4 regions of the Nocardioides palaemonis genome follow, and region 3 is predicted to be linked to each of the others. Evidence: predicted binding sites of a transcription regulator. Region 3 holds the regulator's gene; each other region holds the start of a gene.
The links. The regulator LexA, encoded in region 3, represses DNA repair genes until DNA is damaged. The targets are predictions, from matches to a motif close to TCGAACANNTGTTCGA.

Region 1 (7,580 bases), 710 kb from region 3:
GCGGAGGCGGCGCGGCACGGTGGACCGCCCGCCGTCGTCGAGGAGGGCGCGGGCCTGCTGCCGTCGATGTCCCTGCTGGACGGCCCCGGCTTCGACGCGTCCCGGCTGCGACCCGAGGTCCGCGACTTCTACGAGCACACGTCCGCGTGGCAGATGGAGGTGTGGACCGGCTGGTCGCCGCTGTTCTGGCCCGGCGGCGAGGTGGTGTCGCGCGTCTGGGGCCGTCGGGTGGAGCAGCTCGCGCTGCCGATGCGCCCGCTCGACGTGGCGCGCGGGATGGACAGCCGGATCACGCCGATCCGTGACGCGACCGGCGCCCAGGTCGCCGCCGCCTGGACGCGTACGCTGCGCGCCGACGGACGGCCGGTCTTCAGCGGGGCCTACTCCGCGGGCGCCGTGCCCGGCTCCGACGGACCGAGCGTGCACGTCGCCTTCCCGCTCGAGTCCGGCAACGTGCAGGTGTTCCTGCGCCCGACGGTCACCGACGACGGTGGCCTCCTGCTCGAGTCGCCGTCCGGCCGGTTCGGTGACGACGGGGCGTACGTCGTCGTCCGCGACGGCGGCGGCACCCACGCCGCACGGGTGCCGCTGCACGAGACGTTCCACGTCTTTCTCGACGACCACGGGGTGCTGCGCACCGACCACGAGCTCCGGCTCTGGGGCGCGTCGGCGGTCCGCCTGCACTACCGGCTGGACCGCGCCCGGTGACCCTCCACTCCTTCCACCTCGCCGAGGTGCCGGCGCACGTCGGGGCGCGGGCGCTGCTCGGCTCCGGTCTCGCGTCGGACGGCCTCGACCACGCCGAGTGCCTGTCGCTGATGCGGCTCGGTGCGCCGACGGTGTCGCCCGATCGGCTCCAGCTGCGGCGGCTGGCGGTCTTCGCCCAGTGGCGCGACGAGAACGCCCTCGACGCCTTCCTCGACCGCGACCCTGTCGGGCGGCGGCTCGCGGACGGCTGGCACGTACGCCTGGAGTTCCTGCGCCGGTGGTCGACCCTCGCCGCGCTGCCGGGGCTGCCGGTGCGCGCCGGCGCGTGGGACCAGGACGAGCCGGTGGTGGCGGTGACGCTGGCGCGGATGCGGCTGCCGGAGGTGCCGCGGTTCCTGCGGCACGGCAAGCCGGTCGAGCGGCTGGTGCGCGACCACCCCGGGGTGACGCTTGCCCTCGCGGCAGTCCGCCCGCCCCGCACGATCTCGACCTTCTCGGTCTGGCGCACCGTGCGGGAGATGGAGGCGATGGTGCACGGTCGCTCGCAGGTCGCCCAGCCGGCCCGCCACGCGTCGGCGATGGCCGAGCGCGAGCGGCGCGACTTCCACCACGAGTTCGCGACCTACCGCTTCCGCCCGCTGTCCGAGCACGGCGCGTGGCAGGGCCGCAGCGCCGTCGTGCCGGGTCGATAGAGTGCGGCGCGTGAGCGAGCCCGACCCCGAGACCGTGCGCGAGAACCTGCGCGACGAGGTGGACCTGCTGCGACGCGAGCTCGCCGCGGCGCGCGCCGACCAGGAGACGTGGGGCGAGCGGGAGGCCCGGCTGCGCAGGTCGCGCGACCGGGCTGCCAAGGCCGCCGACGTGCTGTCCGAGCTGCTCGCCGAGCGGCTGCGGGTCGAGACCGCGGTGGCCGGCGCGGGGGAGCGCTCGTGGTGGCGGCGCGGCTCGACGTCGGTCAGCGCCGAGGAGGCCGGCCAGCTCGAGCTGATCCGCCAGTCGCCGCTCTTCGACGCCGCCTTCTACCTGCGCACCCACCTCGACGTCGCCCGCCGCGGTGAGGACCCCGGCGTCCACTTCCTGCGCCACTGGGACCACCCGTTCCGCAAGCCGAGCGAGTCCTTCGACATCGCGCAGTACGTCCTCGACCACCCCGAGGTGATCGTCGAGCGGGTCAACCCGCTGGTGCACTTCCTCGCCTCCGACGAGGCCGAGGGCGCCGACTCCTACCCCCCGGCCAGCCGGTGACCGGCGCGTCGACGCCCGGGCTCGACGCGCGCCTGCAGGAGCGGCGCGACCGCCTCGCCGACTTCGAGGCCCGCTGGTCGGTGTTCGTGCGCCGCTGGCGCAAGGCCGCCGCCGAGGGGCCGGAGGCCGCCGCCGCGCTCGTCGAGCAGGCGCTGCGCGAGGGGCTGCCCGAGGCCCCCGACGCCTCCGGGTCCGTCGCGGAGCGTGCCTCCCTGGCCGCAGCGCGCGCCGTCGTCGCGGCCAGCGGCTACCTCGACGCCGACGAGTACGCCGTGCGCCACCGGCTCAAGCGCGGCACCGACCCGTACCGCCACCACGTCGAGTCCGGCTGGCGGCTGCTGCAGAATCCCAGCCCCCGCTTCGACCTGTGGAGCTACTGGGCCGACCACCTCGACCCCACGCAGGACGGCGTCGACCCGCTGCTCCACTGGCTGCTGGTGGGCCGCCACGAGGGACTGCCGCCGGTGCCGCCGACGGTGCCGGCACGTCCGACCACGCCGCTCGACGGCTCGCCCCGTCGGATCTGCCTGTTCGCGGCCTACGACCAGGACGGGCTCGTCGACGACTACGTCGTGACCTACCTGCGCGAGCTCTCCCGCCACGCCGACGTCTACTACCTCGCCGACGGCGTCCTCGAGCCCGGCCAGCTCGACCGGCTCGCCGACGTCACGGTCGGGGCGTGGAGCGTGCCCCACGGCGGCTACGACTTCGGGTCGTTCTCGATGCTCGCGCGCGACCTCGTCGGCTGGGACGTCGTCGACACCTACGACGAGCTGCTGCTGGCCAACGACTCGTGCTTCCTCGTGCACCCGCTCGACGAGGTCTTCGCGACCATGGACGCCCGCGCGTGCGACTGGTGGAGCCTGCAGGCCACGTCGATGGAGCACGACGAGAACTACTTCCGCGACGACTCGCCGATCCCGCTCGCCGAGGCGAAGCGGCGGTTCGTGGGGCAGCGCCACTTCAGCGACGTGCGCTACCTCCACCTCAGCTCGTACTTCCTCGCCTTCCGCCGTCCGGTGACGACCGACCCCGGCTTCCGCTGGCGCCTCGACACCGTCGTGCCGCAGGAGGCGAAGGGCCTCGTCGTGCACAAGTACGAGGTCGGGCTCAGCCGCCACCTCACGGACGCCGGGTTCGACTTCGACACCTGGCTGCCGGACCTCCAGCCGTTCCACCCGCTCTACTCGCGCCACGTCTTCGACCTCCTGGGGCAGGGCTTCCCGCTCGCCAAGCGCAACTTCCTCGGCGAGAACCCGCGCCGCGCGCCCGGCGTGGGGGAGTGGCGCGAGCGGATCGCGGCCCTGGCGCCGACCGCGCGCACCGACGAGATGGCCGCCAACATCGCGCGGGTCACCGACCCTGCGCGGATCCACGACGCCTACGACGTGGTGCTCGACGAGTCCACCGGGCGCCGCACCGTGCGGACCTCCGCGCTCGCCGGGCACCCGTTCCGCCGGATGGACCGGGAGACGCCGTCGTTCAGCCACTGGTGGGCCTTCGCCGCCGGGCCGAGCGGCCGGCTCGACCCGGGCGTCCGCGCGGTCCTGGAGGCCGTGCGCGACGACCCGAGCATCCGGAAGGTCGTGCTGAGCCGCACCCGCCCGCTGCTCGACGACGTCGCCGGCGAGGGCGTCACGGTCGTCCCGGTCGCCACCCTCGAGGGGCAGGAGACGCTCGTGCGCTGCGGCGTCGTGGTCGTCGCCGACCCGCTCGACGCGGCGCTCCCGCACGCCCCGCTGCCCGCGCGGCACCGGATCCTCCACGTCGGCGCGCCCTTCGACGACGCCCGCCCCGCCCCGGACCTCGGGGCGGTCGACGCGGTCGCGGTCGCGTCGCGGTTCGAGGCCGCGAGCCGCCGCGTCGCGAACCCCGCGCTGGGCGAGGACGACGTCTGGCTGTCCGGCCTGCCCCGCCACGACCTGCTGCTGCCCGACGCGGTGCTGCCGGCCGACCTCGCCGCAGCCGAGGCCGCGCTCCGGGAGCGGCTCGACGGCCGCGCGCTCGTGCTGGTCACCGGGTCGGCCGCCGCCTGGTCGGCGGACGACGTCCTGCGCCTGCACGACTGGGCGAGCGGCGCCGGTGCGGTGCTGGGCGTCCGCGAGGCGCGTCCCGACGCGGCCGGCGGGCTCACCCGTCGCTTCGCGCCGGTGGCACCCCTCGGGCTCGGCGACCGCTCGGTCGTGTCCGAGGCCGTCGTGCTGCGCGCCGCGTCGGTGGTGGTCGCCGACACGACCGCGCTGGCGCTCGACGCCCGCGCCGCCGGGTGCGCCCACCTCGTACGCGCTGCCGGGTGCAGCCTCGACGACCTCCTCGAGCGGCTCGGTGCCGCGGCCGACGCCGGGTGGTCCGCCTCGTCCGACCTCCCGGCCGGCACGTTCCCGCTGGACGGCGGGGCTGCGCGTCGGTTCGTGCGGCAGGTGCGGGAGCGCGAGCTCGCGCGGAGCTGAGGAGGACCTCTTGTCATCTGATTCGAACAGGTGTACGATCGTGCGTAGCACGCCGGTCCGGAACGGTTCTCTCGTCTGAGGTGACGGAGTTCCCGGGATCGGGTCAGTCACTCATAGAACCCGTGTTGGTGCTCGCGGGACGCCTGACGGCTCTCGGGTGACGACCTGGCTAGTGGTGCCACCCCATGCCTCACCGCTTCGCCCCGGACCCGGGCGGATGTCAGTGACGTGCGTGCGAGGAGGTGGCCCCGATGGATCAGGATCTACAGCATCCTGTCGTGGGGTGCGCCGGCGACCTGCGCTCCTCCTTGAAGAGCGTGGTGTCGGTGGAGCCGGTGTTCATGTCGGTGGCCGACAAGCGGGCGGCGCTGGTGGAGCTGGCGGCGGCGCGTTCTCAGCTGGACGGTCTGCTGGCGCGGGTGCTGGCGGCCTCGGACGATCTGGGTGCGGTGGAGGGGTCGCGGGACGCGACGGCGTGGCTGGCGCGTGAGACGCGGGTGACGCGGCGGGAGTCGCGGCGGGACCTGGCGTTGGGGCGGGCGTTGGAGGCGCACCCGGAGGTCGGGCGTCAGCTCGCGGACGGCACGCTGCGCTCGGAGCAGGCACGAGCGATCGTCGACGCGGTCGACGCCCTCCCCTCCCGGGTGGACGACGCCGTGCGCGCGGAGGCAGAGTCGCGGCTACTGGCCTACGCGCGTGAGCATGACGCGAAGGGGTTGCGGCAGATCGGGAAGCGGATCCTGGACGTGGTCGCCCCGGAGGTGGGGGAGTCCGCCGAGGCCGACGCCCTCGAAGCCGAGGAGCGTCGGGCGGAGGAGTCGGTGTCGTTCTCGATGTCCGATGACGGTGAGGGGCGTTGCCACGGCCGGTTCACGGTCCCGTCTCACGTGGGGGCGATCCTGCGCCGGATCCTGCTGGCTCTCGCGAACCCGGCCCGCCACACCGAGGCGGACCTGCGGGACGAGGCGGGGGTGTGGAAGCCGTCGCGGCGGCGGATGGGTGAGGCGTTCGTGGAGTACGTCGAGCGCTACCCGACCGACGCGTCCCCGCAGACCGCGGGCGTGAACGCGACCGTGGTGGTGACGATGACGCTGGAGCAACTGCTGGGCGAGCACGCGGCCGTGCTGTTAGACGACGGGTCGCGGATGTCCGCGGCGCAGGCACGTCGGCTGTCGTGCGAGGCCGGCATCATCCCGGTGGTCCTCGGCGGTGACGGGCAGCTCCTGGACCTGGGAAGGTCGCGGCGGCTGTTCTCGAAGGCGCAGCGCATCGCGTTGGGTCTGCGCGACGGCGGCTGCACCACGCGGGGGTGTGAGACGACCGCGGCGGGGTGTCAGGCCCACCACGACGACCCCTGGTCCAACGGCGGCGCCACCGACCTGGTCAACGGCCGGTTGTTGTGTCCGCGCCACCACCGCCTGGCCCACGACCCGCGTTACGCCAAGACCATTCACGCCGACAACCAGGTCACCTTCGTGATGCGGACGTGACGGGGACGGTGACCGAGGAACATCCGCTCATGCCGATGTCAGGATCCCTGAAGGTCCGGAAAGGCCGCGCAGCCACCACGTGCGCGCCCTGCGAGGGCTCGCCCAGTCGGTTCCCCTTGGCATTCCCCGTGGCAATCGACGGAAGGACCCTAGGGCACAGGCGGCAAGGGCCGCTCCGGTCGGGCGCTCACTGGATGCTCGCCACCGGGATTCGCTTCTCCGTGCCGTCCGACCAGGGAACTGAGGACCATGCGATCCGCAGGGTCGTGCCGGCGTCGATGGTTGCGGGATAGGACAGGTCCATGTCGCACAGGTGCAGGACGTCGATGGGGACGACCTCTGACTCCACGACGTCATCCTCGTGCACGGCGATGATGGCTTGGTGGGTGTCAGTGCTGTCCAACTTGTCGGCCAGCCCTGCGGCGCCGCGCCACCTGAACCCGAGCTCGTCTCTGATTGCCTTGGCCCCGGTGTACGCGCACACGATCACCACTCCGGAGACGTCGTGATCGTAGATGTCGGACAGGGCAAGCGTGTTCACCTCACTCGTCGACTCCATGAAGTCGTGCACCGACGTGCCCGCCTCCTCCTCACCACAAGCGGACACGATCGGGAGGAGTGCCGTCAGAGCCAGCCAGCTGATCGCCGATCCCCGCCGAGACGTCGACATCAGCATGTGTGGCACGAGGACAGTATGTAGTTGAGCATCCGCACACACCGCGTGGAGCGCGCGGATCTGGCACCCCTCTGTGTCAAGACGCAGCCGGTATTGGGGTTCTAGGGTTGGCGGTGACGGGTCCGGGAAGTGACTTGTCCGAAGAGCTGGTTCGGGGATGTGAGCCGGTCGCGCTGGATTCAGAGACGTTTCCCCGTTGTCCTCCCGGGCCTGTCCTCGGGCGTGCGGCGACGGCGTCGTTGAGCATCGTTTGGAACACGATGTCGGAGAGCCGACGTTTGACGCAGCGCATCGCTTCCATCGGAGCTTTCCCGTCGGCCTTCTTGCGGTCGTAGTACTCACGTCCAGGTGTCGGGTTGCGGAGCTGGACTCTGGCCATGGTGTGCAGGACCCGGTTGATCTGGCGGTTGCCTCGTCGTGAGAGTCGATGGCGGACGTTGTCGCCCGAGGAAGCGTCGATCGGTGCGGTGCCGTTCCAGGACGCGAAGTGCGCCTTGTTCGGGAACCGGGTGATGTCACCGACCTCGACCAACAACCGGGCAGCACCGGTGGGTCCGATGCCGTGGAGATCGAGCAGGGTCGTGCCGGTTTCGGTGACCAGTTCGGTGAGCTCTTTGTTCGCGGCCTTCTTGCGGGCGTAGATCTTCTCGAGGTCCGCGATGAGCTCGGCAGCGACCCGGCGGCGGGTCTTCCCGGCGATGTCGCGTGGCCGAACTCCTGCGAGCAGGGCTTTGGCCTGGGCCGCGGAGAGATCGCGCTTTGCCCCACCGGGGATGAGTTCCAGCAGCAGCTGGTGCAGTTGGGAGACCTTGCGGGTGTGCTCCTCGCCCAAGGACCTGCGTCGGTCGACCAGGAGCCGCAGGACCGCGAGCTGTTCGTCGTTGACGACCGGCCTTAGTCCGCTCATCCGGGTGCCGACCACCGCGACCGAGTGCGCGTCGGTCTCATCGGTCTTGCGTCCCTGGCCGGTGGAGAAGACCCGGGTCCGTGCCGACAGTTTCGGTGGGACAT
Region 2 (7,580 bases), 1.9 Mb from region 3:
CCGGGCCGACGACGAGCGGCTCGAGGTCGGCCTGGGCGGCCGAGCGGGTGACGTCGGGTCGGCGCACCTCGACGCCGTGGCGGCGCGCGTCGCCGACGAGCGACTGCGGGGAGTAGAAGCCCATCGGCTGGTTGCGCAGCAGCCCGGCGAGGAACGCCGCGGGGTAGTGGAGCTTGAACCAGGAGGAGGCGTAGACCAGGAGTGCGAAGGACAGCGCGTGGGACTCGGCGAAGCCGAAGTTGGCGAAGGACAGGATCTTGACGTAGATCGAGTCGGCGAGGTCACCGGTGATGCCGCGCCGCTCCATGCCGGAGTAGAGCTTTGCCTTGACCGACTCGATCCGCTCCACGCCGCGCTTGGAGCCCATCGCGCGGCGCAGCAGGTCGGCGTCGTCGCGGGTGCAGTCGCCGAGGGTCACGGCCATCGCCATCAGCTGCTCCTGGAACAGCGGCACCCCCTTGGTGCGCTCGAGGACCGGCACCAGCTCGGGGTGGTCGTAGGTCACCGGCTCCTGGCCGGTGGCGCGGCGGACGTAGGGGTGCACCGCGCCGCCCTGGATCGGACCGGGACGGATCAGCGCGATCTCGATGGCGAGGTCGTAGAACTCACGCGGCCGCAGGCGGGGGAGGGTGCCGATCTGGGCGCGGCTCTCGACCTGGAAGACGCCGATCGAGTCGGCGCGGCAGAGCATGTCGTAGACGGCCGGCTCCTCCTTGGGCATCGACGCGAGGTCCCACTCCTCGCCGAGATGCTCGGCGACGAGCCGCATCATGTGGTCGAGGGCGCCGAGCATCCCGAGCCCGAGCAGGTCGAACTTGACCAGCCCCATCGACTCGCAGGCGTCCTTGTCCCACTGCAGCACCGTGCGGCGGTCCATCCGGGCGCGCTCGATCGGGCAGACCTCGCCGATGGGACGCTCGGTGAGCACCATCCCGCCGGAGTGGATGCCGAGGTGGCGCGGAGCGCCCATCAGCTCCTCGGCCAGCGCGACGACCGGGTCCGGGATGTCGTGGGCGGAGGCGTCGCCTGCGTCGCCGGTCACCACGCGCCCCCCGTTCGACATGGATGGCCAGCCGTCGACCTGCTTGGACCAGGCGTCCTGCTGGCCGGGGGAGAAGCCGAGCGCCTTGGCGGCGTCGCGCACCGCCATCCGGGGGCGGTAGGTGATGATGTTGGCGACCTGGGCGGCGTTGCGGCGCCCGTAGGTGTCGTAGACCCACTGGATCACCTCCTCGCGCCGGTCGGAGTCGAAGTCGACGTCGATGTCGGGCTCCTCGTCGCGGTGCGCGGAGATGAACCGCTCGAAGGGGAGCTTGTAGAACACCGCGTCGACGGCGGTGATGCCGAGGGCGTAGCAGACCGCGGAGCTCGCGGCGGACCCGCGGCCCTGGCACAGGATCCGGCGCTCGCGGGCGAACGCGACGATGTCGTGGACGATCACGAAGTAGCCGGCGAAGTCCTTCTCGGAGATGACGCGCAGCTCGTGCTCGAGCCGCTCGCGCGCCTCGGCCTCGTGCGGCGTCCCCACGTAGCGCTCGGCGAAGCCGCGCTCGGCGATGACCCGCAGCCACGAGTCGGCCGTGTGACCCTCGGGGATCTGCCGCTTGGGCAGCGCGGGCGAGGCCTTGCGCAGGTCGAAGGCCAGCTCGTCGGCGAGGGTGACGCTGCGGGTCACCGCGTCGGGGTGGGCGGCCAGGGCGGCCGCCGTCTCCGCGCCGCTGCGCAGGTGGGACGAGCCGCCGAGGTCGAGCCAGCCGTCCATGTCGGCGAGGCTGCGGCGGGCCCGGACGGCCGCCATCGCCGAGGCGAGCCGGTGGCGCTGCGGGGTGGCGTGGTGGACGTTGCCGGCCGCCACGAGGTCGAGGCCATGGACGCCGGCGAGCCGGGCCAGGACGTCGTTGGTCGCGTCGGCGCCGGGGCGCGGCGAGAGCTCGACCAGCACGTCGCGCAGGCCGAAGAGGGAGGTGAGCCGGTCGAGCGCCTCCGAGGCCGCGGCCTCGCCGCCCGCGGCGAGCGCCTGTCGCACCAGACCCTTGCGGCAGCCGGTGAGGACCACCCAGTGGCCGCGGCCCTGCTCGCCGAGCTCGTCGAGGTCGTAGACCGGGCGGCCCTTCTCGTCGCCGCGCAGGTGCGCGTCGGTCATCGCGGCCGCGAGCCGGTGGTAGCCCTCGACGCCGCGGGCCAGCACCAGCAGGTGGCTGCCCTCGGGGTCGGGAACGCCGTTCTGCGGGCCGCTGAGCCCGAGCGACAGCTCGGCGCCGTAGACCGTGGGGAGGCCGTGGGCGGCCGCCGCCTCGGCGAGCATCGGGGCACCGTGGAAGCCGTCGTGGTCGGTGATCGCCAGGGCGTGCAGGCCGAGCCGGACCGCCTCCTCGACCAGCTCGGCGGGCGAGCTCGCTCCGTCGAGGAAGCTGAAGTGGCTGTGGCAGTGCAGCTCGGCGTAGGGCGTGACCCGGGCGGGCCGCTCGATGCGCGGCGGCTCGACAGCTGCGCGCTTGCGTCGCGAGACGGGGGCGTCGTCGGCGCCGGGGAGCCCGCTGAGCCGGCGCTCGAGCTCCTTCCAGTGCATGGCGGGGTTGTTCCAGCCCATCAGCCCTCCTCGCCCACGGTCTGCCCCGGCGTCGGCTCAGTCATAGGCCGCCTCCAGGGACCAGCCCTCCGGCGAGCGGACGAGCAGCCAGGCGCGGCCGTCGGCACCGACGACCTGGAACCGTGCGGTCGGTCCGGCGCCGCCGGACCACCACCCCTCGTCGGTGGGCCACGGGCCCGCCCAGGCCGTCACCGGCTGCCAGGGCAGGACGCCGCCGGCGACGCGGAAGCGGCGCGGCTCGCCGCTGACCACGCCGCGGTCGGTGACGGCGACGAGGTGGCCGGCGTCGTCCACGACCTCGGCGGCCGGGGGAGCGGCGAACACCCGGACCGGCGCCGGTCCCGGCACCCTGCCCGGCCACGGCCGGTCGAGAGGACGCAGGTCGACGGGACGCTCGCCCCACGGCACCAGCGCCTGCCGGGCGGCGGGGCTGCGTCCGCCCTGGAGGACGGGCCGGCGCACCGACTCGAAGCCGACCATGCCCTGCACGCGGGCCACGCCGCGCTCGACCAGGTCGTCGGACGCGGTGCCCCAGAGCGCCTCCCCGTGGGCCGCGGCCGGCTCCACGACCTCGGGGACGAACCGCACCCGCTCGACCGGCGCCCGGACCGCCCCGGAGTCCTTGCGCGCCCGGAGCGCGCCGACCGACCCCTCGACCGTGCCGGCCGACTGCAGCTGCCAGTGGACCCGGTCGACGAGGTCGCGCGCGGTGAAGTGGCGCGGGTGCAGCCACGCGCGCGAGGAGCAGACGACGCCGTCCGCCCACGCCTCGACCCGCACCGCGGTGGCGACGAGCTGGTGGCGGGCGAGCTGCTCGACGAACCGCTCGGTCGTCGTGCGGACGCTGAAGGTGATCGCCTCGACCGACTCCAGAGGCGGCTCGAACGGCACCTCCGCCTCCAGGTCGGGTGGGGGAGTGCGGGCGGCGAAGAGGGCTCGGTCCTCGCCGCGCGCCCGGCGCCGAACCGTGGCGCCGTAGGCACCGAGGCGGTGCTCCACGGCGTCGCCGGGCAGGTCGGCGAGGTCGCCGAGCGTGCGCAGGCCGAGGCGCTGCAGCAGCCCGACGAGCTCGCGACCCCGCGGTCCGTCGTCCTGCAGGACCTGGACGGGCAGCCCGCGCAGGAACGCCGCCGAGCCGCCGTCCGGGACGACCGACCACGACTGGACGTCTGCTGTCCGGGCCGCCTGCTCGGCGGTGAACAGGTCGTCGGCGATGCCGATGCGCACGTCCCAGACGCCGGTCTCGACGATCGCCTGGCACGTGGTCGCGGCGGCGTCGGTCTCCGAGCCGTACCAGCTGCCGGGTGCCCGGACGGCGAGCAGACCGGGCCGCAGGGCCGCGACCCCCGGCCGCAGGTCCTCGACGGTGGCCAGCACCGGCTCGAAGGCGCGCGCGTCGCGGTCGGGGTTGGCGGGCAGGAGCAGCAGCTCGGGGCAGCGCGACTGGGCGTCGCGGCGGCGGTGGCCACGACGTACGCCCTCCGCACGGGCCGGGCCGTTGCAGACCTCCACCACGTTGGCGGCGAGCACGGCTGCGGGCGCGCGCAGCGAGCGCCCTGCCTCGTCGAGGGCGGCGACCACCGACCAGTCGGGGCACCACACCACCATCACCCGCATCGCACGCCCCTGCTGGTGGTGGCCTCACCCCGAGGCACGACGGACCTCGCGCACCGGTGCGTCGAGGCGGTGCACCCCGGGCCAGGTCAGGTCGAGCGGCTGGGGAGGACGGGCGCCACGGTGGACCAGCACCCGGGCACGGCGCTCACGCAGCACGCCCGGCCCCGAGGTGGGGCCGAACCAGCTCGACCGCTCGGTGCTCAGCCGCGCCTCGACGCGCGGCCAGGCGCCGCGCACGACGAGCACCGACGACCGGGTCCGCAGCCGCGACTCGAGGAGGCCGGCGGTGCGCTCGTCGACCCGGCCGGGCGGTCGGAGCACGACGACGCGGAGCACGTCGACGAGGGCCGCGGTCACCTCGAGCCAGTGGTCACCGGGATCGGGCACCAGGACCGTGCGGGCGAGCTCGACGCCCAGCTCGACCGCCGCCTCGGCGCCGAAGTCGGCGCAGCCGGCGAAGCCGACCCACTCGCCGGCACGCGACGCCCCGGCGGCCAGCGCGAGACCGAGCGAGGCGGAGTCGACGGAGTAGGTCGCCCCCGCGCGCAGCGGCACCGCGTCGGCCAGCCCGGGTAGGGTCGCGACCGGTTCTCCCGCCGGCTTGCGCTCCATCGCGGCCACCCGCTCGCGCAGCTGCTCGACCACCGATCGCGACGGGTCGAGCGTCGTGATCGAGCGGGCGGAGGACATGGCTCCATCATCGAACAGGCGTTCGAACCAGTCAAGCGGGTGTGCTGGCACGGGGCAGCAACGACACGAACGGACCATGACGGATGGCTCGGGGGTGCCACCCGACGCGGACATCTGGTCCTGTCTGGACCTTACGTGCACGTGGTGTGGACGTCCTGTGGGACGGTCTGTCCACCGAGGGACACGAGGGGGTGCCATGGGTGGGGACGTCGCCGGGTGTCCTGACGGACGGGGTGGCATGCAGGTGAGTCGGCTCCAGGTCGTCGTCGGCCTCGCACTGGTGCTGGTGCTGGCCGTGTACGCGGTCAACGACTCCTACCTCGTCGACCGGCTCTGCTACGACGGCACCCTCGTCGCGGCGTCCCTCGGCGCCTGGATCGGTGTGTCCCGGGCGAGTCGCGGCGCACGCCTGGTCCCGTCCCTCGTGGCCCTCGGAGTGACCCTGTCCACGCTCGGCGACCTGCTCTGGGACCTGCTCGACTTCCTCGGCTACTCCACCGACGTCTCGCTGGCCGATCCCGCCTGGTTCTCCAGCTACGTCGCCCTGATCGCGGCGGTCGGCGTGGTGCTCGCTCGCAGCCGTCCGGGAGGTCGCCCCGACGTCGACTTCCTCGTCGACGCCGCGACGATCGTGGTCGTGAGCGTGCTGGTGTTCTGGCAGCTCTCCGTCACCTCGATCCTGAAGCAGGACGACCTCACCGCCCTCGCCAAGGTCGTGTGGTCGGCCTACCCGATCGTGGACGCCGTGCTGCTCGCCCTGGTGGTGCGCGCACTCACGAGCGCCCGGGCACGGGAGGCGATCGACGTGTGGTTCGCAGCCGGCGTCGTGCTCTGGCTGCTGTCGGACACCGGCCCCCTGGTGCTCGCCTACGAGGGGACGGCGCAGCTGGCCATCGACGCCGGCTGGATGCTGGCGCCGGTGCTCCTCGCCGGCGCGGCATGGCGGAAGCCGACGGGTGCCACGCCCGCCCAGGCCCGCGGCCACGGGTGGAGGGCAGCCCTGGTGATCGCCATCGCCCCCCTCAGCGTCCCCCCGCTCCTCGAGCTCGCGAGCCACCTGCGCGACGGCGCCGGCCAGCCGTGGCCCTTCGCATCGGGTTCGGCGAGCCTGCTGGCGCTGGCCTTCGTGCGCACCGCACGCCTGATGCGTTCGGAGGAGCGACACGTGCGCGAGCTGGAGGCGGCGCGGGACGCGGCGCTGGAGGCGTCGCGCGCGAAGTCGATGTTCGTGGCGACGATGAGCCATGAGATCCGCACGCCGCTGACCTCGCTCGTCGGATCCATGGAGATGCTGGAGGAGGGCGACCTCGACGACGACCAGGCGTTCCTGGTCGACCGGATGGGGCGTGCGACCACGCGGCTGCGCGGGCTGGTCGAGGACGTCCTCGACTTCTCCGCCATCGAGGCCGGCCGCCTCGAGCTGGACCCCCGCCCCTTCGACCTGCACCGGGTGCTGGACGAGCTGCTCGACGTCTACCAGCCGGTCGCGAGCCGGGCCGGTCTCCGGCTGGTGTGGCACCGCGACGCCGACGTCCCGGCGGACGTGGCCGGAGACACGTTGCGCCTGCAGCAGGTGCTGGGCAACCTGCTCGACAACGCCGTGAAGTTCACGCCGTCGGGGAGCGTGGGGCTGCGGGTCGCCACCCTCGGCACGGACCCGGCGAGCGGGGTGACGCGCGTGCTCTTCAGCGTGACCGACACGGGGATCGGCATCCCGGCCGACCGGCGCGCTGCCGTCTTCGAGTCGTTCACCCAGGTGGACGGGTCGTCCACCCGCCCCTACGAGGGCTCCGGGCTGGGGCTGACCATCTGCCGACGCCTCGTCGAGGCGATGGGCGGCACCGTCGAGGTGCGCAGCGCAGTCGGCGAGGGCAGCACGTTCGAGGTCTCGGTGCCACTGCAGCGCACCGGGGTCGCTGCGCGCGGCTGAGCTGGCCCGTTCGGGCCACCTGCTGAGGACGTTGGACCCTGTGCCGCACGAAGCCTCACGCGGCACAGTCGTGGCGTGGGACCGTCGGTTCCGGGACAAGGGGGTGGCGTGGTGCGCGGGAGCGTCTTCGATCGCGTCGCCGTGTCCCGCGGCGAGGCAGCAGCGGCGCTCGCCCTGCTCGTCGCGATGGTCGTCTACGCCGTCAACGACGGCTACTGGCTCGACCGGCTCAGCTACGACGGGGTCCTCGTCGGCGCCAGCATCGCCGCCTGGGTGGGCGCCGAGCGTGCGCCGCGCGGCTCGAGGCTGGTGCCGCGGCTGATCGCCCTCGGCGTGTCACTGACCGCGCTCGGCGACCTGCTCTGGGACCTGCTCGACTTCCTCGGCCGGCCCACCAACGTCTCGGTCGCCGACCCCGCGTGGTTCGCGAGCTACGTCGCCCTGTGCGGTGCGGTGTGGGTGGTGCTGGCGCGCAGCCGGCCAGGTGGCCGCCCCGACGCGGGGTTCCTCGTGGACGCCCTGACCGTCGTGGTGGTGAGCGTGCTGGTCTTCTGGCACCTCGCGATCGGGTCGATCCTGGCCCAGGACGGCCTCAGCACGCTCGCCAAGGTGGTGTGGTCCGCCTACCCGGTCCTGGACGCCGTCCTGCTCGCCATCGTGGCCCGCGTGCTGCTGAGCGGGCGTGGCCGGCGCGCCCTCGACCCCGGATTCGCGCTCGGGGTCGGCGTCTGGCTGCTCTCCGACACGGCGACG
Region 3 (7,580 bases):
ACGCCCCGCGCCACACCGACCGCGAGTGGCGCCAGGTCTCGGTCAACCACCGCGAGTGCCTCGGCGCGACCAAGTGCCCGTTCGGCCAGGAGTGCTTCGCCGAGCTGGCCAAGGAGAAGGCCCAGCGCAGCCACCTCGTCGTCACCAACCACTCCCTCCTCGCGATCGACGCGATCGAGGACGTCCCGATGATCCCCGACTACGACACGGTGGTCATCGACGAGGCCCACGAGCTCGTCGCGCGCGTCACCCAGGCCGCCACCGACGAGCTCGGCGCGGGCGACGTCGAGCGCGCGGCCCGCCGCGCCAGCCGCTGGGCCGACGACGCCGGCGGCGACCCGGCCGGCGACCTCGAGGACGCGGGCGCCCAGCTCGCCGAGGCGTTCGCCGCGCTGCCCGCCGGGCGGATCGACACGGTCCCGCCCCAGCTCTCCGACGCGCTGGTCGCGGTGCGCGACGCCGCCCGCGCGACGCTGTCGGCGTTCCCGCGCGAGTCCGGCGGTGAGGGGGAGGGTGACGCCGGCCGCACCCAGGCCAAGGGCATGGTGCAGGAGGTGTTCGTCAACGCCGAGCGGATGGCGGCCGGCTCCGACCGCGACGTGCTGTGGCTCGGCGAGGCGCGCGACCGGTTCCCGGCCCGCCTCCACGTCGCGCCCCTCCAGGTGTGGGGCCCGATGCGCGACAAGCTGCTCACCGACAAGACCGTCGTCTTCGCCAGCGCCACCCTCATGCTCGGCGGCGAGTTCGGCGCGGTCGCGACGTCGCTCGGCCTCAAGCCCACCGAGCGGGTCGGCCACCAGATCGCCACGACCGACGCCGACGACGCGCTGCCGTGGAAGGGCATCGACGTCGGCTCGCCGTTCGACTACGGCCAGCAGTCCATCCTCTACGTCGCCCGCCACCTGCCCCAGCCCGGCCGCGACGGCCTCGGGCCGGCCCAGCTCGACGAGATCTGCGACCTCGTCGACGCGCTCGACGGGCGCACCCTCGGACTGTTCTCGTCGCGCCGCGCCGCGGAGGCGGCCGCCGAGGTGGTCCGCCAGCGGCTCCCGCACCTCACCACGCTCGCGCAGGGCGACGCCCAGCTCCCCGAGCTCGCCAAGCAGTTCGTCGAGGACCCGCACACCTGTCTGTTCGGCACCCTCTCGCTGTGGCAGGGGCTCGACGTCCCGGGCGACACCTGCCAGCTGGTGATCATCGACCGGATCCCGTTCCCGCGGCCCGACGACCCGCTGATGTCGGCGCGCGCGAAGGCCGCCGACGACCGCGGCGGCAACGGCTTCATGGAGGTCTCGGCCACCCACGCCGCGCTGCTGATGGCGCAGGGCGCCGGTCGGCTGATCCGCACCACCACCGACCGCGGCATCGTCGCGGTCCTCGACCCGCGCCTCGAGACCGCCCGCTACGGCCGCTTCCTCAAGGCGTCGCTGCCGCCGATGTGGTCGACCACCGACCCGGCGCTCGTGCGCCAGGCGCTCAAGCGGCTCGGTCAGCCGAAGAGCGAGTAGGCCGCCAGCGCGAGCACGACCAGCACGGCCAGCACCAGGAGAGTCCTGCCGGAGCTGCCCGACCGGACCTCGGTGATCGCGGTCGAGGTCGTCGGGGCGTACGCCGGCTGCGGCGCGGCCGGCTGCTCCGCCGGGCCGGGCGCTCCTCCTGCGCCGCGCGCCCGGAGCTCGGCGACGACCTCGTCGAGCCAGTCGTCGACGGCCGCCATGTCGTAGCCGCCGCGCCCCGGGGTGAAGCGCATCGCGGTGATGTCGCCGGCGTCGATGCGGGGGCGGGGGAGCGCGAGGTTCTCGAGGATGTGGTCGACGGCGAGGTCGACCTGCTCGACGTCGTAGGCCTGGCGCAGCCGCGCCACCGGGAACGTCGGCCGGGAGACGCCCATCAGGCCGGCACCTCGTAGCCGAACACCTGGTAGTCGCGGCGGTACATCTGGCTCACCAGCTCCCTGAGCTCGTCGGACGCCCGGCGGTCCTGCCCGCCGGGCGCGGTCTGGTTCTGCGGCGCGCTCGGCACCGCCGGCGCCCCGATCCGCTCGCACACCTCGGCGAAGTCGCGGTCGAAGGTCTCGAGGCGCCCGACGAAGTCGACCCGGTTGAGGTCGATCATCCGGCTCTGCAGGGTGAGGTGCTGGTCGGTGCCGGGCACGGCGGAGAGGTCGTGGGTGGCGGTCCACCGGGCGAACTCCTCGATCGCCTGCATCCGCGCGTGGGTCTGCTCGTCGAAGCGGTAGTAGTTGTTGGCCACGACCTTGTCGCGCCACGCGGAGACGAACCGGTCGAGCGGGTCGCGGACGAACGCGAAGGCGAAGTAGTCGGCGAACGACGCCAGCGGGTAGCGCACCCGCATCGCGTGGTCGACGTCCATCGTCACGCCGTGGCTCTCGCAGTGGTGGCGGATGGTGCGCGTCGCGACCTTCGCCACCCGGAACCACACGAACCGGTGGCTGTGGCTCACCGTGAGGTTGTACGCCAGCGGGCTGAGCCAGGCAGATGTCTCGCCAGCCGCCGCGAGCCGCTCGACCTCCGCCTCGGCCGCCTGCGTCAGGCGGCGCCGGTTGCCCGCTCGGGTGTGGAAGACCTCGGGGGACGGCGCGGCGCCGGGGTGCTCGGACATCGCCGCGAGGCTACACGTGCCCGGACTGCCGTCCGTGGTTTCGAGGCTCGCTCCGCTCGCACCTCAACCACCGAAGCCTCGTTGGTTGAGGTGCGAGGAGCGCCAGCGACGAGCCTCGAAACCTGCGTCACCCGTCACCCGTCCGTGGTCTCGAGGCTCGCTCCGCTCGCACCTCAACCACCGAGACCTCGCTGGTCGAGGAACGACGAAGTCGTGTCACGAGACCCCGTCGCGTGACCGGGTCTCGTGACAGGCGCCAGGGCGCCTTCCTCGACCAGCGACGAGCGGCGCCTCAGCCGAAGGAGATCCGTCCCCGCAGGCTCTCCGGGTCTTCCAGCGGCGCGTCCTTGGTCTCCGCGATCACCTCGCGGGCCTTGTCGGTGCTGTCCCAGACGTTCCAGAGCAGCACGCCGCGCACGGAGCCGGACTTGAGGTAGTAGACGACGCCGGTGCCGAGCTCGCCGTCCTTCCAGTCCTCGACCATGTCGAGGTCCGACTTCGTCTCGCCGACGGCCTCGTAGCCGGCGTCGAAGAGGTCGGACCAGAAGATCGGCGTGTAGTCGTAGGCCTCGTCGGCGCCGGCCATCACCTTGCCGGCGTGCGCGCCGGACTTCTCGGCCTGGTCGACGTGCTCGACGCGGCGGCGGCCGAGCAGGGCGTCGGGGTAGGACGCGACGTCGCCCGCGGCGTACACGTCCTCGACGCTGGTGCGCAGGCGGTCGTCGACCACGACGCCGTTGTCGACCTCGAGGCCGGCGGCCTCGGCGAGCCCGGTGCGCGGCTGGACGCCGACCCCGATCACGGCCGCGTCGGCGACCACGTCGGTGCCGTCGTCGAGGCGGATCCGGACGCCGTCGCCGGTCTCCTCGCCGGTGCTGACCGACCCGTGGACGATCGTCACGCCGTGCTCGGCGAAGTCCTTGGTGAGGCTCGCGGCGAGCGCGCGGGGGAACATCTGCTCCTGCACGTCCTCGAGGTCGAGCACCAGCGTGACCGCGACGTCGTTCTGCACGAGGGCAGCGGCGATCTCGGAGCCGATGTAGCCGCCGCCGACGACCACGACGTGGCTGCCGGAGGTGGCGAGCGCGCGGAGCCGCTCGTAGTCGGCGGACGTGCGGTAGTAGACGACCCGCGGACCGGCCCCGAGCCCGAGGGTGCGGGGCTCGGCACCCGTGGCCAGCAGCAGCTTTCCGTAGCCGACCGACGTGCCGTCGGCGAGGCGTACGGCGTGGCCGGCCGGGTCGATCTCGGTGACGGTGGTGTCGAGGACGAGGTCGACGCCGTCGTCGTCGTTGAGGTCACCGGCGAGCGACTGGCCCTCGAGCGACTCGTCGTCCTTGAGCCAGAGGTCCTTCGACAGCGCCGGGCGGTAGACCGGGTCGTGGGGTTCGGAGCCGAGCACCGCGACCGTGCCCGAGGAGTCCTGCGAGCGGATCCCCTTCACGGCGCTGGCGGCGGCGACGCCTCCGCCGACGATGACGTAGTCGTAGGACTCCTGGACGTTGCTCATGCGCGCTCCCGACGGTTGGCTGTCCCGCCATCGTGTCCCGTCGGTGGTGGACATTCAACGGCCCTCCGCCCCGTGGGGTGGAGGGCCGTCGGAGGCCGTGCGCAGGGGAGGGTCAGACCCGGCGGAGCACCGCGGTGACGACGCCGAGGATGGTGGCGTTGTCGCCCGGGATCGGGTCGTACGCCGTGTTGTGGGGGAGCAGCCACACGTGGCCGTCCTTGCGCTGGAACGTCTTGACGGTCGCCTCGCCCTCGATCATCGCGGCGACGATCTGGCCGTTGCTGGCGGTCTGCTCCTGGCGGATCACGACGTAGTCGCCGTTGCAGATGGCCGCGTCGACCATCGAGTCGCCGGAGACCTCGAGCAGGAAGAGGGTGCCGTCGCCGACGAGCTGCTTGGGCAGCGGGAAGACGTCGGTGACCTGCTCCTCGGCGAGGATCGGGCCACCGGCGGCGATCCGGCCGACGACGGGGATGTTGACCGCGGACGGCGAGACGTCGCCGATGCCGGTCTCGTCGACGCCCGAGTCGTCGGCGCTGGAGATCGAGCGGCGCGCCGCCATCACCTCGGGCAGGAACACCTCGAGGGCGCGGGGCCGGTTGGGGTCGCGCTTGAGGAAGCCCTTGCCCTCGAGCACGCGCAGCTGGTGGGCGACGCTGGAGGACGAGGTGAGGCCGACCGCCTGGCCGATCTCGCGCATCGAGGGCGGGTATCCCTTGGTCTCGATCGAGTCCTTGATGGTGGCGAGCACGCGCTGCTGGCGCGGGGTCAGGCCGGTGGCGTCCGGCGGGCCGTCGGGCATCTCGATGACGTTCTTGTCGTCCTGCTTGGCCATCTGGCTCAGTCCTCCCGCATGGTGCCCCGCTCCGTCCGCCCGGACCGGGTGAGGCCACCGTAGACCTCCCGGCACCCGTGGATCAAACACCTGTTCGAAGCAGCGTGTCGCTAGCGTCGCGTCCATGACGGGTGCTGGGGCGACGAGCTGTGTGGTGACGGGTGGGGCGCGTGGGATCGGGCGCGGCATCGCGGAGCTGCTGGTCGCGCGTGGTCACCGGGTGGTCGTGAGCGATGTCGACGCCGAGGCGGTCGCCGCGACCGCCGCGGAGATCGGCGCGGTCGCCGGCCTCGCCCACGACGTACGCGACCCGGACGCGCACCGCGCGGTCGCGGCCGAGGCGGTGCGCCACGCGCCGCTCGCGGCGTGGTTCAACAACGCCGGCGTCGGCGACGACGGGACCCTCGCGGCGCTGACGGACGAGCAGGTGCGCCGGCTGGTCGAGGTCAACCTGCTCGGCACGATGTGGGGGACCCGTGCGGCGCTGGACGCGTTCGGGCCGCGCGGCGGCGACGTGGTCAACGTCGCGTCGCTCGCCGGCCTCACGCCCACGCCGGGCTACGCCGTCTACGGCGCCACCAAGGCGGGAGTGGTGGCGCTCAGCGGGTCGGTCAACGCCGAGTCGCCGCGGGGCGTACGCGTCCACGCGCTGTGCCCGGACGGCGCCGACACCGCGATGCTCGCCGCGCAGGACCCGGCCGGGATGGGTGCCCAGCTGGTGCACTCCGGTGGCGCGATCCTGAGCGTGTCGCAGGTCGCCGAGGCGGCGGTCGCGCTGCTCGGCTCGCGGCGGGTGGTGCGTACGGTGCCGGGCTGGCGCGGGGGAGTCGCGCGCAGCGCCGCGCTCGCCCCGGGCGTCTCGCAGCACCTCGTCGGGCTGTTCGCCGCGCAGGGTCGCCGCGCGATGAGGCGGCGCTGACTCTTCGCCGGGCAACCTACGGACGGCCCCCGGCTCCTCTGGGCCGGACGGCCGTCCCCTCGGTGCCCGGTGCGCGACCGGGCGTGGTCGCTCGGGTCAGGGCAGGCGCACCTGCCCGTGCTGCATCTTCCAGAGGAAGTACTTCTCGAAGCCGAGCTTCATCAGGTGTGCCTGCGGGCCCGGGATCAGCACCCCGTGCTTGCGCGGCGGCAGCATCTTGTCGGCCAGGATCACGACGCCGTTGTTGCCGGCGTCCATGACGCAGACGGCCGGGATGTCGCCGAACGCCTTGTGCTCCTTCGGCTCCTCGCCGCGGACCTGGGCGGCGATGTTGAGCGCCGCGACGTGGGCCTGCTGCTCGGTCGGGAAGCCGGTCTTCGGGATGCCGACCGGGGTCGGGGTCTGCCACGGGACGTCGACCGCGGCGGCGACGCCGACCGCGTACACGTCGTCGAACGCCTCGCTCTGGTAGGTGTCCCGGACCGTCACGAACCCGTTGGCGTCGCTCAGCTCACCGGCCTTCTGGACGACGTCCTGGCCGGAGAACGGCGGCACGATCATCGCGTAGCCGAAGTCGATCGTCCGTCCGTCGGCGAGCACGAGGCGGCCGTCGTCGACGTGGTCCATCGCGGTGTTGAGGACCGGTTCGATGCCCTCCTTCTTGAGGAACATCCCGAGCAGCGACTCGCCGTGGGGGAGCCCGCCGATGCCGAAGTGGCCGAGGAACGGCTCGGCGCTGACGTAGGTGAGCTTGACCTTGTCCTTCAGGCCGGCCTTCTTCAGCTGGTAGGAGGTGTTGAAGAGGAACTCGTAGGCCGCGCCGAAGCAGCCGGCGCCCTGGGTGGCGCCGATGACGACGTCGCCGGGGTTGTCCTTGAACCGGGTCCAGCCCTCACCGGCGTGGATCGCGTCCTCCATCGTGGTGATGGTGTGGGCGTTGCCGTCGGGGCCGAGGCCGGGGATCACCTCGAAGCGGTTGCGGTAGCCGGTGGCGATGACGAGGTAGTCGTAGTCCTGCGGGCCGGCGGTGGTCTGCACCCGCTTGGCGACCGGGTCGATCTCGGTGGCCTCGGCGTGCACGAAGTCGACGCCGTGCTCCTCGAACGTGGGGCCGACCTTGAAGGTGATGTCGGCGCGCGAGCGCTTGCCGAACGGCACCCAGATCAGGGAGGGCGTGAAGAGGAACTCGTCGGACGACGACACGACGGTGACGTCGACGTCTCCCTCGAGCTCGTGCTTGACCGTGAGCGCGGCGCTGAGACCTCCGAAGTTGCCTCCGAGGACCAGGACCTTCTTGCGGGACATGGGCGTGTCTCCTTCTCGTGTCGTCCTGCCTCGATGCTTCTCTCCCTCGTCCCTCCCCGGCAGGTGCGTTGGTCCCTCGATGTCGGGACGAATGGCGTCGAACATCTGTTCGTCCAGGTGCTTGACGCGTTCGAACAGGTGCTCTACCGTCGTACACGTGTTCGATCGAACGTCTGCTCGACACCGATCCACTGTCGGTGGTCATCACTAGACATTCCCTCGTCCGCACCGACCCGGCTGATCTTCCCCAGGAGGCCACCATGAGCACCCTCAGCCTTTCCCCCGCCTTCACCCCGGCTCCCGCCCGCGCCCGCTCCACGGTGCGCCTCACGCGGCGCGGCCGGCTCGTGGTCTTCCTGACCGCGCTCCTCGTGACCCTCGTCGTCGCG
Region 4 (7,580 bases), 1.1 Mb from region 3:
CGGCGGACACCAGCTATGACTTCACCGGCGTGGAGCTCGACTACGACGAGCAGGCGATGAACGTCGCGGTCTCGGGTGCCGGGTCGGTCCCGGGCTACTACACCGACGTCCCGCCGACCCTCAACAACGAGATCCGCCGCCTCGCCGCGAGCGTCACCGCGGATGCCCCCACCCGCTTCCAGAAGGCCCAGGTCCTGCAGCGCTGGTTCCGCGAGGACGGCGGCTTCCGCTACGACAAGGGGCAGGTCGAGTCGGCCGGCAGCGGCGGCGCCGACCTGCTGGCGTTCCTCGACGACCGGGTGGGCTACTGCGAGCAGTTCGCCGCGTCCATGGCGATCATGGCGCGCGTGCTCGGCATCCCGAGCCGGGTGGCGGTCGGGTTCCTGACGCCCGAGCGGGCCACCAACGGCTCGTGGGAGTTCTCCTCCCACGACCTGCACGCCTGGCCCGAGCTCTACTTCCCGGGCTCCGGCTGGGTCCGGTTCGAGCCGACGCCCCAGGCGCGCGCCGGCCAGGTGCCCGGCTACACCACCGCGGAGTTCGCGCCGGTGCCCGAGTCGCCGAGCCCCAGCGCGTCCCGCTCGACCGAGCTGCTGCCCGACCGCGGCGAGTCGCCGAGCGCAGACTCCGGCACCGCCGACGAGGAGGGCTCGAGCATCCCGTGGGTGCCGGTCCTCGCCGGGCTGCTCGGCGTGGTCGCGCTCGGCGCCCTCCTGGCGAGCCCCCGGCTGGTGCGCGCTGCGCGGCGTCGCCGTCGGCTCGGAGGCGACATCGAGGACCTGTGGCGCGAGCTCCAGGACGTCACGCGCGACCTCGGCCACGCCTGGCCGCCGGGTCGCAGCCCCCGGCGCACGGGCGAGTGGCTCGGCCGGCTGCTGGGCCGCCCCGTCGCCGGCCGGGACCGACCCGACCGCCCCCGTCGCGGACGCGACCAGGCGCCGGAGGCGGCGCAGGCCCTCGACCGGTTGGTCGCGGCGCTCGAGCGCAGTCGCTATGCCCGCGACCCCGAGGCCTACACCGCGGAGGTCTTCCGCGCCGACGCCGAGCTGGTCGAGGAGTCCCTGGCCGCCGGCGTCACCCCGCGCGAGGTGCGACGGGCCGCCTGGTGGCCGGCCTCGGTCGTCGGACGGCGTACGACGTGGCGCTCGCGACCGCGGAGCGGCGACGCGGGCCCCGACGCGCAGGCCGCGCAGACCGTCGACGAGCTGGTCGGCTGAGGGAGGCGCGGCCGCTGGGAGTCCCCGGATGGCCGGGGACTCCAGCCGGATCGTGGAGACCCGGGGTCACCCGGCGGCACCAGGACTGCACGATCTTGTCGTGGGGCTCACCGGGCGTCACCGGGACTGCGCGACCGACTCACGGTCGCCACGGAGACCGTGACCGGTGACCGCGCGTGGCGGTCAGCGGGCGATGATCAGAGGCCGCGCTCGCGGCGGCGGCGCCACCGCTCCTCGACGCGCTCCATGAAGGGGCTGCCGTTGCGCTGGCGACCGGGACGGTGCGGGCGGTGCATGCGACCGCCGTCGACGACGCCGAGGCCGGAACGGCCGGATGAGCGCACCTTGGCCGGTGCGGCGGGCGACCGCGCGGACGTGAGCGCGAGGACCGCACCCCCGAGCATCACGACGAAGCCGGCGACGCCGATGACCGTCTGCAGCACGGCGGACAGATCGAGCAGCACGGCCAGCACCAGCAGGCCGATGCCGAGGGCGAGGATCACGCCACCGAGGATCATCCGTCGGCGGGCGGTGCGCTGGAACGACGTGCCGCGCAGGGTGGAGGCGAACTTGGGGTCCTCCTCGACGAGGGCGCGCTCCATCTGCTCGAGCAGTCGCAGTTCTTCCTCGGAGAGCTCCACGGTTCCTCCTCACCTTCTGCCAGCAAGTCTAGGCACGGTCCTGTCGCTACGGTAGGCGTCCCCGAAAAATCACGGACCGGATTCGGCCGGGCCGGGCTCACACCAGCCGCGCCGGACGCACCGCGGACGACCCGAAGCGCCGGGTCGCCCGGTCCACCGCCCGGTCGGCGTCCTCCCAGCCGTGGGCGGGCTCGCCCAGGACGAGCTGGCGCTGGACGCTCGCGCGCGGCACCAGCCCCTCGACCCGGACGCCCACCAACCTGACGCGGGTGCGGTGCAGGTCGAGCGCGTCGAAGAGCCGGACGACCACGCGGTGCACCTCGACCGTCACGTCGGTGACGTCGGGCAGGGTGCGCGAGCGGGTGATCGTGGTGAAGTCGGAGAAGCGCACCTTGAGCGTGACGGTGCGACCGGCGACCCCCGCCGCACGCATCCGGGCGGCCACCCGCGCGGAGAGCCGCAGCAGCTCGCGGACGATCACCTCCCGGTCGTCGGAGTCGCTCGCGAAGGTCTCGTCGGCACCCATCGACCGGTCGGGCTCCTGGTGGACCGCCCGCGGCACCAGGTCGGTGCGATCGGTGCCCCACGCGAGGTGGTGGAGGTGCTGGCCGAGGTGTCGGCCGACGGCCTGCTGCAGCTCGGCCACCGGCAGTCGGGCGAGGTCGGCGACGGTCACCAGGCCGCGGCGGTGGAGCATCGCGCGGGTCTTCTCGCCCACACCGTAGAGCTCGCCGACGTCGAGCGGGTGGAGGAACGAGGCGACCTCGTCGGGTCGGACCACCAGCACCCCGTCGGGCTTCGCGCGCCGGCTCGCGACCTTGGCGACCGACACCGACCCGGCCACCCCGACCGAGCAGGTGATGCCCTGCTCGTCGTGGATCGTGGCGCGCAGCCGCTCGGCGATCACCTCCGGTGGTCCGAGCCGGCGCGTGGAGCCCCGGACGTCGAGGAACGCCTCGTCCAGCGAGAACGCCTCGACGAGGGGGGTCACCTCACGGAAGGTCTCCATCACCGAGGCCGACACCCTGGTGAAGCTGTCGTAGTCCGGCGGCAGGACCGTGACGTGCGGGCACAGCGCCCGCACCCGGCCCATCGGCAGCGCCGAGCGGATGCCGTAGCGGCGTGCGACGTAGTTGGCGGCCAGCACGACCCCGCGCCCGCTGCCACCGACGACCACCGGCTCGTCGACCAGGTCCGGCCGCTCCCGCAGCGCCACGGAGGCGAAGAAGGCGTCCATGTCGACGTGCAGCAGCGGGGTGTCGGTCACCGCACGCCCCCGGACGACGGGGCGGCAGGGTCAGCGTCGGGCGAGCACGTGGAGCTGGGCCGCGAGCGGACGGTACTCCGGGCGGGTCGCCACCGACCGCTCGAGCTCGACGAGGGCCGCCGTCGCGCCGGGCTCGAGGTCGAGGAGGCTGCCCGGCGCCAGGTCGGCGAAGACCCGGACGCCGTGGACCGTCGTCGGGTCGAGCCCGGCGCCGCGGAGCAGGTCGTCCACCTCGTCGTGGGTGAACCGCCGGCCGCCGCGGCCCGCGGCGGGACCACCGTCGAGCAGCTCGCGGGCAGCCTGGAAGTGACCCGCCATGGCGCGCGCGACGACGGCCGCGTGGCGCTGGGCCACGACGAGGCTGAGGTGTCCGCCGGGGCGCAGCACCCCGCCGATCGCCGCGAGCGACGCCGCGGGGTCCTCGACCATCTCGAGCACGCCGTGGCACAGCACCAGGTCGGCCTCGTCGACCAGGTCGGCGAGGTCGGACAGGTCGCCCTGCTGGCCGGTGACCCGGTCGGCGACGCCGCGCTCGCGGGCCCGGCGGTCGAGGGAGGCGAGGGCGTCCGGGCTGGGGTCGATGACCTGCACCCGGTGGCCGAGCTCGGCCAGCGGGACGGCGAACCCGCCGGTGCCGCCGCCGACGTCGACGATGCGGGCCTGCTGCTCGCGCAGCGTCGGGTCGGTCTCCAGCAAGGTGCGTACGCCGTCCCAGACCACGCCGGTGCGGACGGACTGGCGACGCTCGCTCGCGGAGGGCTGCTGCATGCGGGCAACCCTAGTGCGTGCGGCGCGGCGGGCCCGGCGGGCTTCATCCCCGGCTCCATCCCGGCTCGCTCCCCGGCTCGGCGCTCAGGCGACGCTGGCGTGCGGGACCAGGCCCAGCGACTGCTCGACGACCGCGAGGAAGCGGTCGGCGTCGCGCACCAGGTCGTCGGCCTCGCGCTCGGTGACCGCACGCGTCGACCCCGCCTCGGCAGCCGCGCGCTTGGCCGCGCCGGCGGCGAAGAACGTCGCCCACTCGGTGAGCTCGGGGGCGACCTCGCACAGCAGCACCCAGGCGTTCTTCTGCCGGCGCCCGCGCGGCGCGGGCCGGGCGCGCGCCGCGAGCAGGGCCGCGGCCGCGCACAGGGCCGCGACGTGGGCGCAGGCGTAGCGGGTGGGGACGTCACGGGCCGTGATCGCGTCGCTCAGCGAGGTCGCGGAGCGGGCGAGGTAGGTGTGGGAGCTGGCCGGCAGGGTCGCCGCCGAGGTCGGCCCCAGGGGTGCGGTCGCCACGGTCACCACCTCAGTCCTGGCACCCGACGAGCTGCCAGCGCCCGTCGGTGCCGTCGAAGGACAGGTCGAACACACCGTGACCCGCCGGCTCCGCGCCGTCGACGAGCCGGACGCCGGACGGCATCCCCCGACCCGCCTCGACCCGCCACAGCTCGCGCGCCGCGGACCGGGCGGTGCCGACCCCGGCGACCGCGTGGCCCGGCGGGGCGGGCTGCCGCCACGGTCCGGTCTCCACCCAGTGCGCGACCACCGCGCGCACCTTCCACAGGCGTCCCCGCCACAGGAACTGCTCGGGGTCCTCCGCCTCGCCCCGTCGCACCTCGACGGGGTCGTCGTACTGCCTCATCGCGCCTCCTCGACACCTCGGTCGACCCCGGGCCGACCCGGGTGACGGTGGGGTCGAGGTCACCGCCACCCGGATCGCATCGAACGGATGTTCGAACACCGAGAACGATAGACCCCACCACCGACAGCCCGTCAAGGACGGACCGGGCGCGCGGGCGTCAGCTGCCGCGGAGGTCGCCGTGGAGGTCGCCGGTGAGCTCGCCGCGGAGGTAGGCCGTGGTGTCGCGGCGCCAGAGCAGGACGGCCAGCGCCAGGCCCTCGACGATGACGAGCGCGGCCAGGACGACGAAGATCGTCGGCAGGTGCGAGTCGAGCGCGACGGCGCCCACGAGCACCCCCACGCCGACCGTCGCCGTCAGGACGAAGCGGGCCCAGCCGTGCCCGCCGAGGAAGAACGACCCGAGCACGAGCGACAGCAGCGCGAAGCCGACGAAGGCGACGAGCGAGATGGCGACGAAGCCCGGGACGATCGGGCTCTCGCGCAGCTGCTCGATGCCGCCCTGGGCCAGGATGTCCTGGGCCGACGGGTTGCCCTCGGCCCACCCGAGGATCACGTCGTCGCGCATCAGCCAGGTGAGCAGCGTGATCACCCCGGCCGTGGCCACGATCAGCCCGAGCAGCCGCACGCTGTTGACCACGGAACCCGGCACCTCGCGCGCCATCCACACACCCCTTGAAATCGTCGTACGACTCGTCGTCGCTCGTCGCTAGGCTCGCATCATGTCGAGCGAGCACGCATCCATCACCTCATTTCGAGGCGAGCACACCCGACGCGGCGGCACGGGCGACGTGGTCATCCTGCCCGACAGCGCCCACACCGCGGCACTCGCCGCGGCGGCGCTGGGGTGTGAGGTCGGCGCCATCGCCAACAGCCTGCTCTTCGACGCCGGGGGCGAGCCGGTGCTGATCCTCACCTCGGGGGCGCACCGCGTCGACACCGCCGCGGTCGCGCAGCGCATCGGCGTCGAACGGCTGCGCCGCGCGTCGCCCGAGTTCGTGCGCGAGCACACCGGCCAGGTCATCGGCGGGGTCTCCCCGATCGACCACCCGGCGCCGGTCCCCACCTGGATCGACCCGTGGCTGCGGCAGCACCCGGTCGTGTGGGCGGCAGCCGGGCACCCGGCCGCGGTCTTCTCCACGACCTACGACGAGCTCGTCGCGATGACCGGTGCGGCCGAGGTCGACGTCGAGCCGCCGGCCGCGGAGGACTGAGGCGTGGACGCCCTCGCGCTCACCTTCTCCAGCGGCTGGGCCAGCGGCGTCAACGCGTACCTCGTCGTGCTGGTCCTCGGCCTCGCCGACCGGTTCGGCGGGTCGGAGGCGATCCCGGACGTCCTGGGCCGGTGGGACGTGCTCGCCCTCGCGACCTTCCTCTACGCGATGGAGTTCGTCGCGGACAAGATCCCCTACGTCGACTCCACCTGGGACGTCGTCTCCACCGCGATCCGCCCCACCGCCGGTGCCGTCATCGGCGTCCTGCTCGCCGGCGAGGCCGACACCCTCGAGCAGGCGGTCGGTGGCGTGGTGGGAGGTGGCACCGCGCTGCTGAGCCACCTGGCCAAGGCGGGCGGCCGGCTGGCCCTCAACTCCTCGCTGGAGCCGGTCACCAACGTGTTCGCGAGCCTCGCCGAGGACGCCGCGGTGCTCGCGGTGGTCTGGTTCTCCCTGGAGCACCCACGCGCGGCGGCGGCGATCGCCGGCGTGCTGCTCCTGCTGGGCCTGGTGCTGCTCCTGGTCCTCGGGCGGCTGGTCCGGCGCGGCTGGCGCCGGTGGAGGCGTCGCGCACCGGCGCAGCCGGTCGGCTGACGGTCGCCGCGAGGACCTAGGGTTCCCCCGTGGCGCGTGTCGTGGTGGTCGGAGGCGGCTTCGGCGCGATGGCCGCGGCCGCGCGCCTCGCCAAGCTCGGTCACGACGTCACGCTGCTCGAGCGCTCCGACCACGTCGGGGGCGCGCTGACGAGCGTCGAGGCCGACGGGTTCGCGTGGGACGCGGGTCCGGCGAGCACCCTGCTGCCCGCCGTGGTGCGCGACCTGTTCCGCAAGTCGGGGCGACCGCTCGAGCGCGAGGTCGACCTCGCGCCGCTCGACCTGGTGCGCGAGCACCGCTTCGAGGACGGCTCGCGGCTCGCGCTCCCCGGCGGCTCCCGCGCGGCCCAGCTCGCGGCGTTCGAGGGCCTCGGGCCCGGGCTCGGCCACCAGTGGGTCGGCCACGTCGCGTCCTACGGCGAGGTGTGGGAGCTGCTGCGCAAGGAGTGGTTCGAGCGGCCCTTCGACCCGGACGTCGCGCCGCGCGAGCTCACCGACCTGCTGGGGCGGCGCGAGTCCCTGCACCGGCGCCTGCGCCGTGCCTTCGACGACGAGCGGCTGCGGCTCGTCGCGGGCCACCGGCTGGTGATGGACGGCCACGCGCTGCGCGACGTGCCGACCTTCGCCGGCGTCGACGTCTACCTCGAGCAGCGCTTCGGTGCGTGGACCGTCCCGGGCGGGCTGGCCGCCCTCGGCACCGCGATGGCCGAGCGGCTCGCGCTGCGCCGCGTCGACGTCCGCACCGGCACCGAGGTGGGCGACCTCGTGGTCCGCGACGGCCGAGTCGTCGCCGTCAGCACCCGCACGGCGGACGGCAGCGGCACGGTGGACGCCGACGTGGTCGTCGTCGGGGTGGACCCGCGCCGGCTGCCGGCCCTCGCGGCCCACGTGCGGCGCACCGTCCCGGCGTTCCCGCCGGTCGTGTGCCACGTCGGCCTCGACGGCGAGGTCCCCGACCTGCCGCACGAGGTGGTGCTCCACGGCGACCCGCTGCTCGTGGTGCGGACCGGAGGACGCGCGCCGGACG

Region 1: KDN32_RS05740 (HNH endonuclease signature motif containing protein) is a predicted target of LexA. The motif match lies at 4,426-4,441, and genes of this name have one in related genera.
Region 2: imuA' (DnaE2-dependent mutagenesis accessory factor ImuA') is a predicted target of LexA. The motif match lies at 4,908-4,923, and genes of this name have one in related genera.
Region 4: KDN32_RS07535 (DUF6504 family protein) is a predicted target of LexA. The motif match lies at 4,829-4,844, and genes of this name have one in related genera.

What each region holds. Positions count from the first base shown of each region.
Region 1 covers NZ_JAGVQR010000001.1:1,171,229-1,178,808, forward strand. Annotated here, with positions in the region: gene KDN32_RS05720 (hypothetical protein) at 1-708, shown strand, start outside; gene KDN32_RS05725 (hypothetical protein) at 705-1,400, shown strand; gene KDN32_RS05730 (hypothetical protein) at 1,411-1,953, shown strand; gene KDN32_RS05735 (rhamnan synthesis F family protein) at 1,950-4,403, shown strand; gene KDN32_RS05740 (HNH endonuclease signature motif containing protein) at 4,655-5,893, shown strand; gene KDN32_RS05745 (hypothetical protein) at 6,081-6,578, opposite strand; gene KDN32_RS05750 (IS110 family RNA-guided transposase) at 6,646-7,580, opposite strand, start outside.
Region 2 covers NZ_JAGVQR010000001.1:2,402,159-2,409,738, reverse strand. Annotated here, with positions in the region: gene KDN32_RS11705 (error-prone DNA polymerase) at 1-2,590, opposite strand, end outside; gene KDN32_RS11700 (Y-family DNA polymerase) at 2,627-4,207, opposite strand; gene imuA' (DnaE2-dependent mutagenesis accessory factor ImuA') at 4,232-4,897, opposite strand; gene KDN32_RS11690 (sensor histidine kinase) at 5,136-6,827, shown strand; gene KDN32_RS23325 (ATP-binding protein) at 6,936-7,580, shown strand, end outside.
Region 3 covers NZ_JAGVQR010000001.1:460,229-467,808, forward strand. Annotated here, with positions in the region: gene KDN32_RS02235 (ATP-dependent DNA helicase) at 1-1,508, shown strand, start outside; gene KDN32_RS02240 (DivIVA domain-containing protein) at 1,490-1,891, opposite strand; gene KDN32_RS02245 (sulfotransferase family protein) at 1,891-2,622, opposite strand; gene KDN32_RS02250 (NAD(P)/FAD-dependent oxidoreductase) at 2,915-4,132, opposite strand; gene lexA (transcriptional repressor LexA) at 4,245-4,967, opposite strand; gene KDN32_RS02260 (SDR family NAD(P)-dependent oxidoreductase) at 5,092-5,886, shown strand; gene KDN32_RS02265 (NAD(P)/FAD-dependent oxidoreductase) at 5,983-7,191, opposite strand; gene KDN32_RS02270 (LysM peptidoglycan-binding domain-containing protein) at 7,452-7,580, shown strand, end outside.
Region 4 covers NZ_JAGVQR010000001.1:1,538,916-1,546,495, reverse strand. Annotated here, with positions in the region: gene KDN32_RS07560 (transglutaminase TgpA family protein) at 1-1,217, shown strand, start outside; gene KDN32_RS07555 (SCO2097 family morphological protein) at 1,415-1,858, opposite strand; gene dinB (DNA polymerase IV) at 1,956-3,125, opposite strand; gene KDN32_RS07545 (class I SAM-dependent methyltransferase) at 3,156-3,893, opposite strand; gene KDN32_RS07540 (SAV_6107 family HEPN domain-containing protein) at 3,978-4,403, opposite strand; gene KDN32_RS07535 (DUF6504 family protein) at 4,414-4,749, opposite strand; gene KDN32_RS07530 (hypothetical protein) at 4,907-5,410, opposite strand; gene KDN32_RS07525 (YbaK/EbsC family protein) at 5,469-5,960, shown strand; gene KDN32_RS07520 (DUF4126 domain-containing protein) at 5,964-6,554, shown strand; gene KDN32_RS07515 (phytoene desaturase family protein) at 6,584-7,580, shown strand, end outside.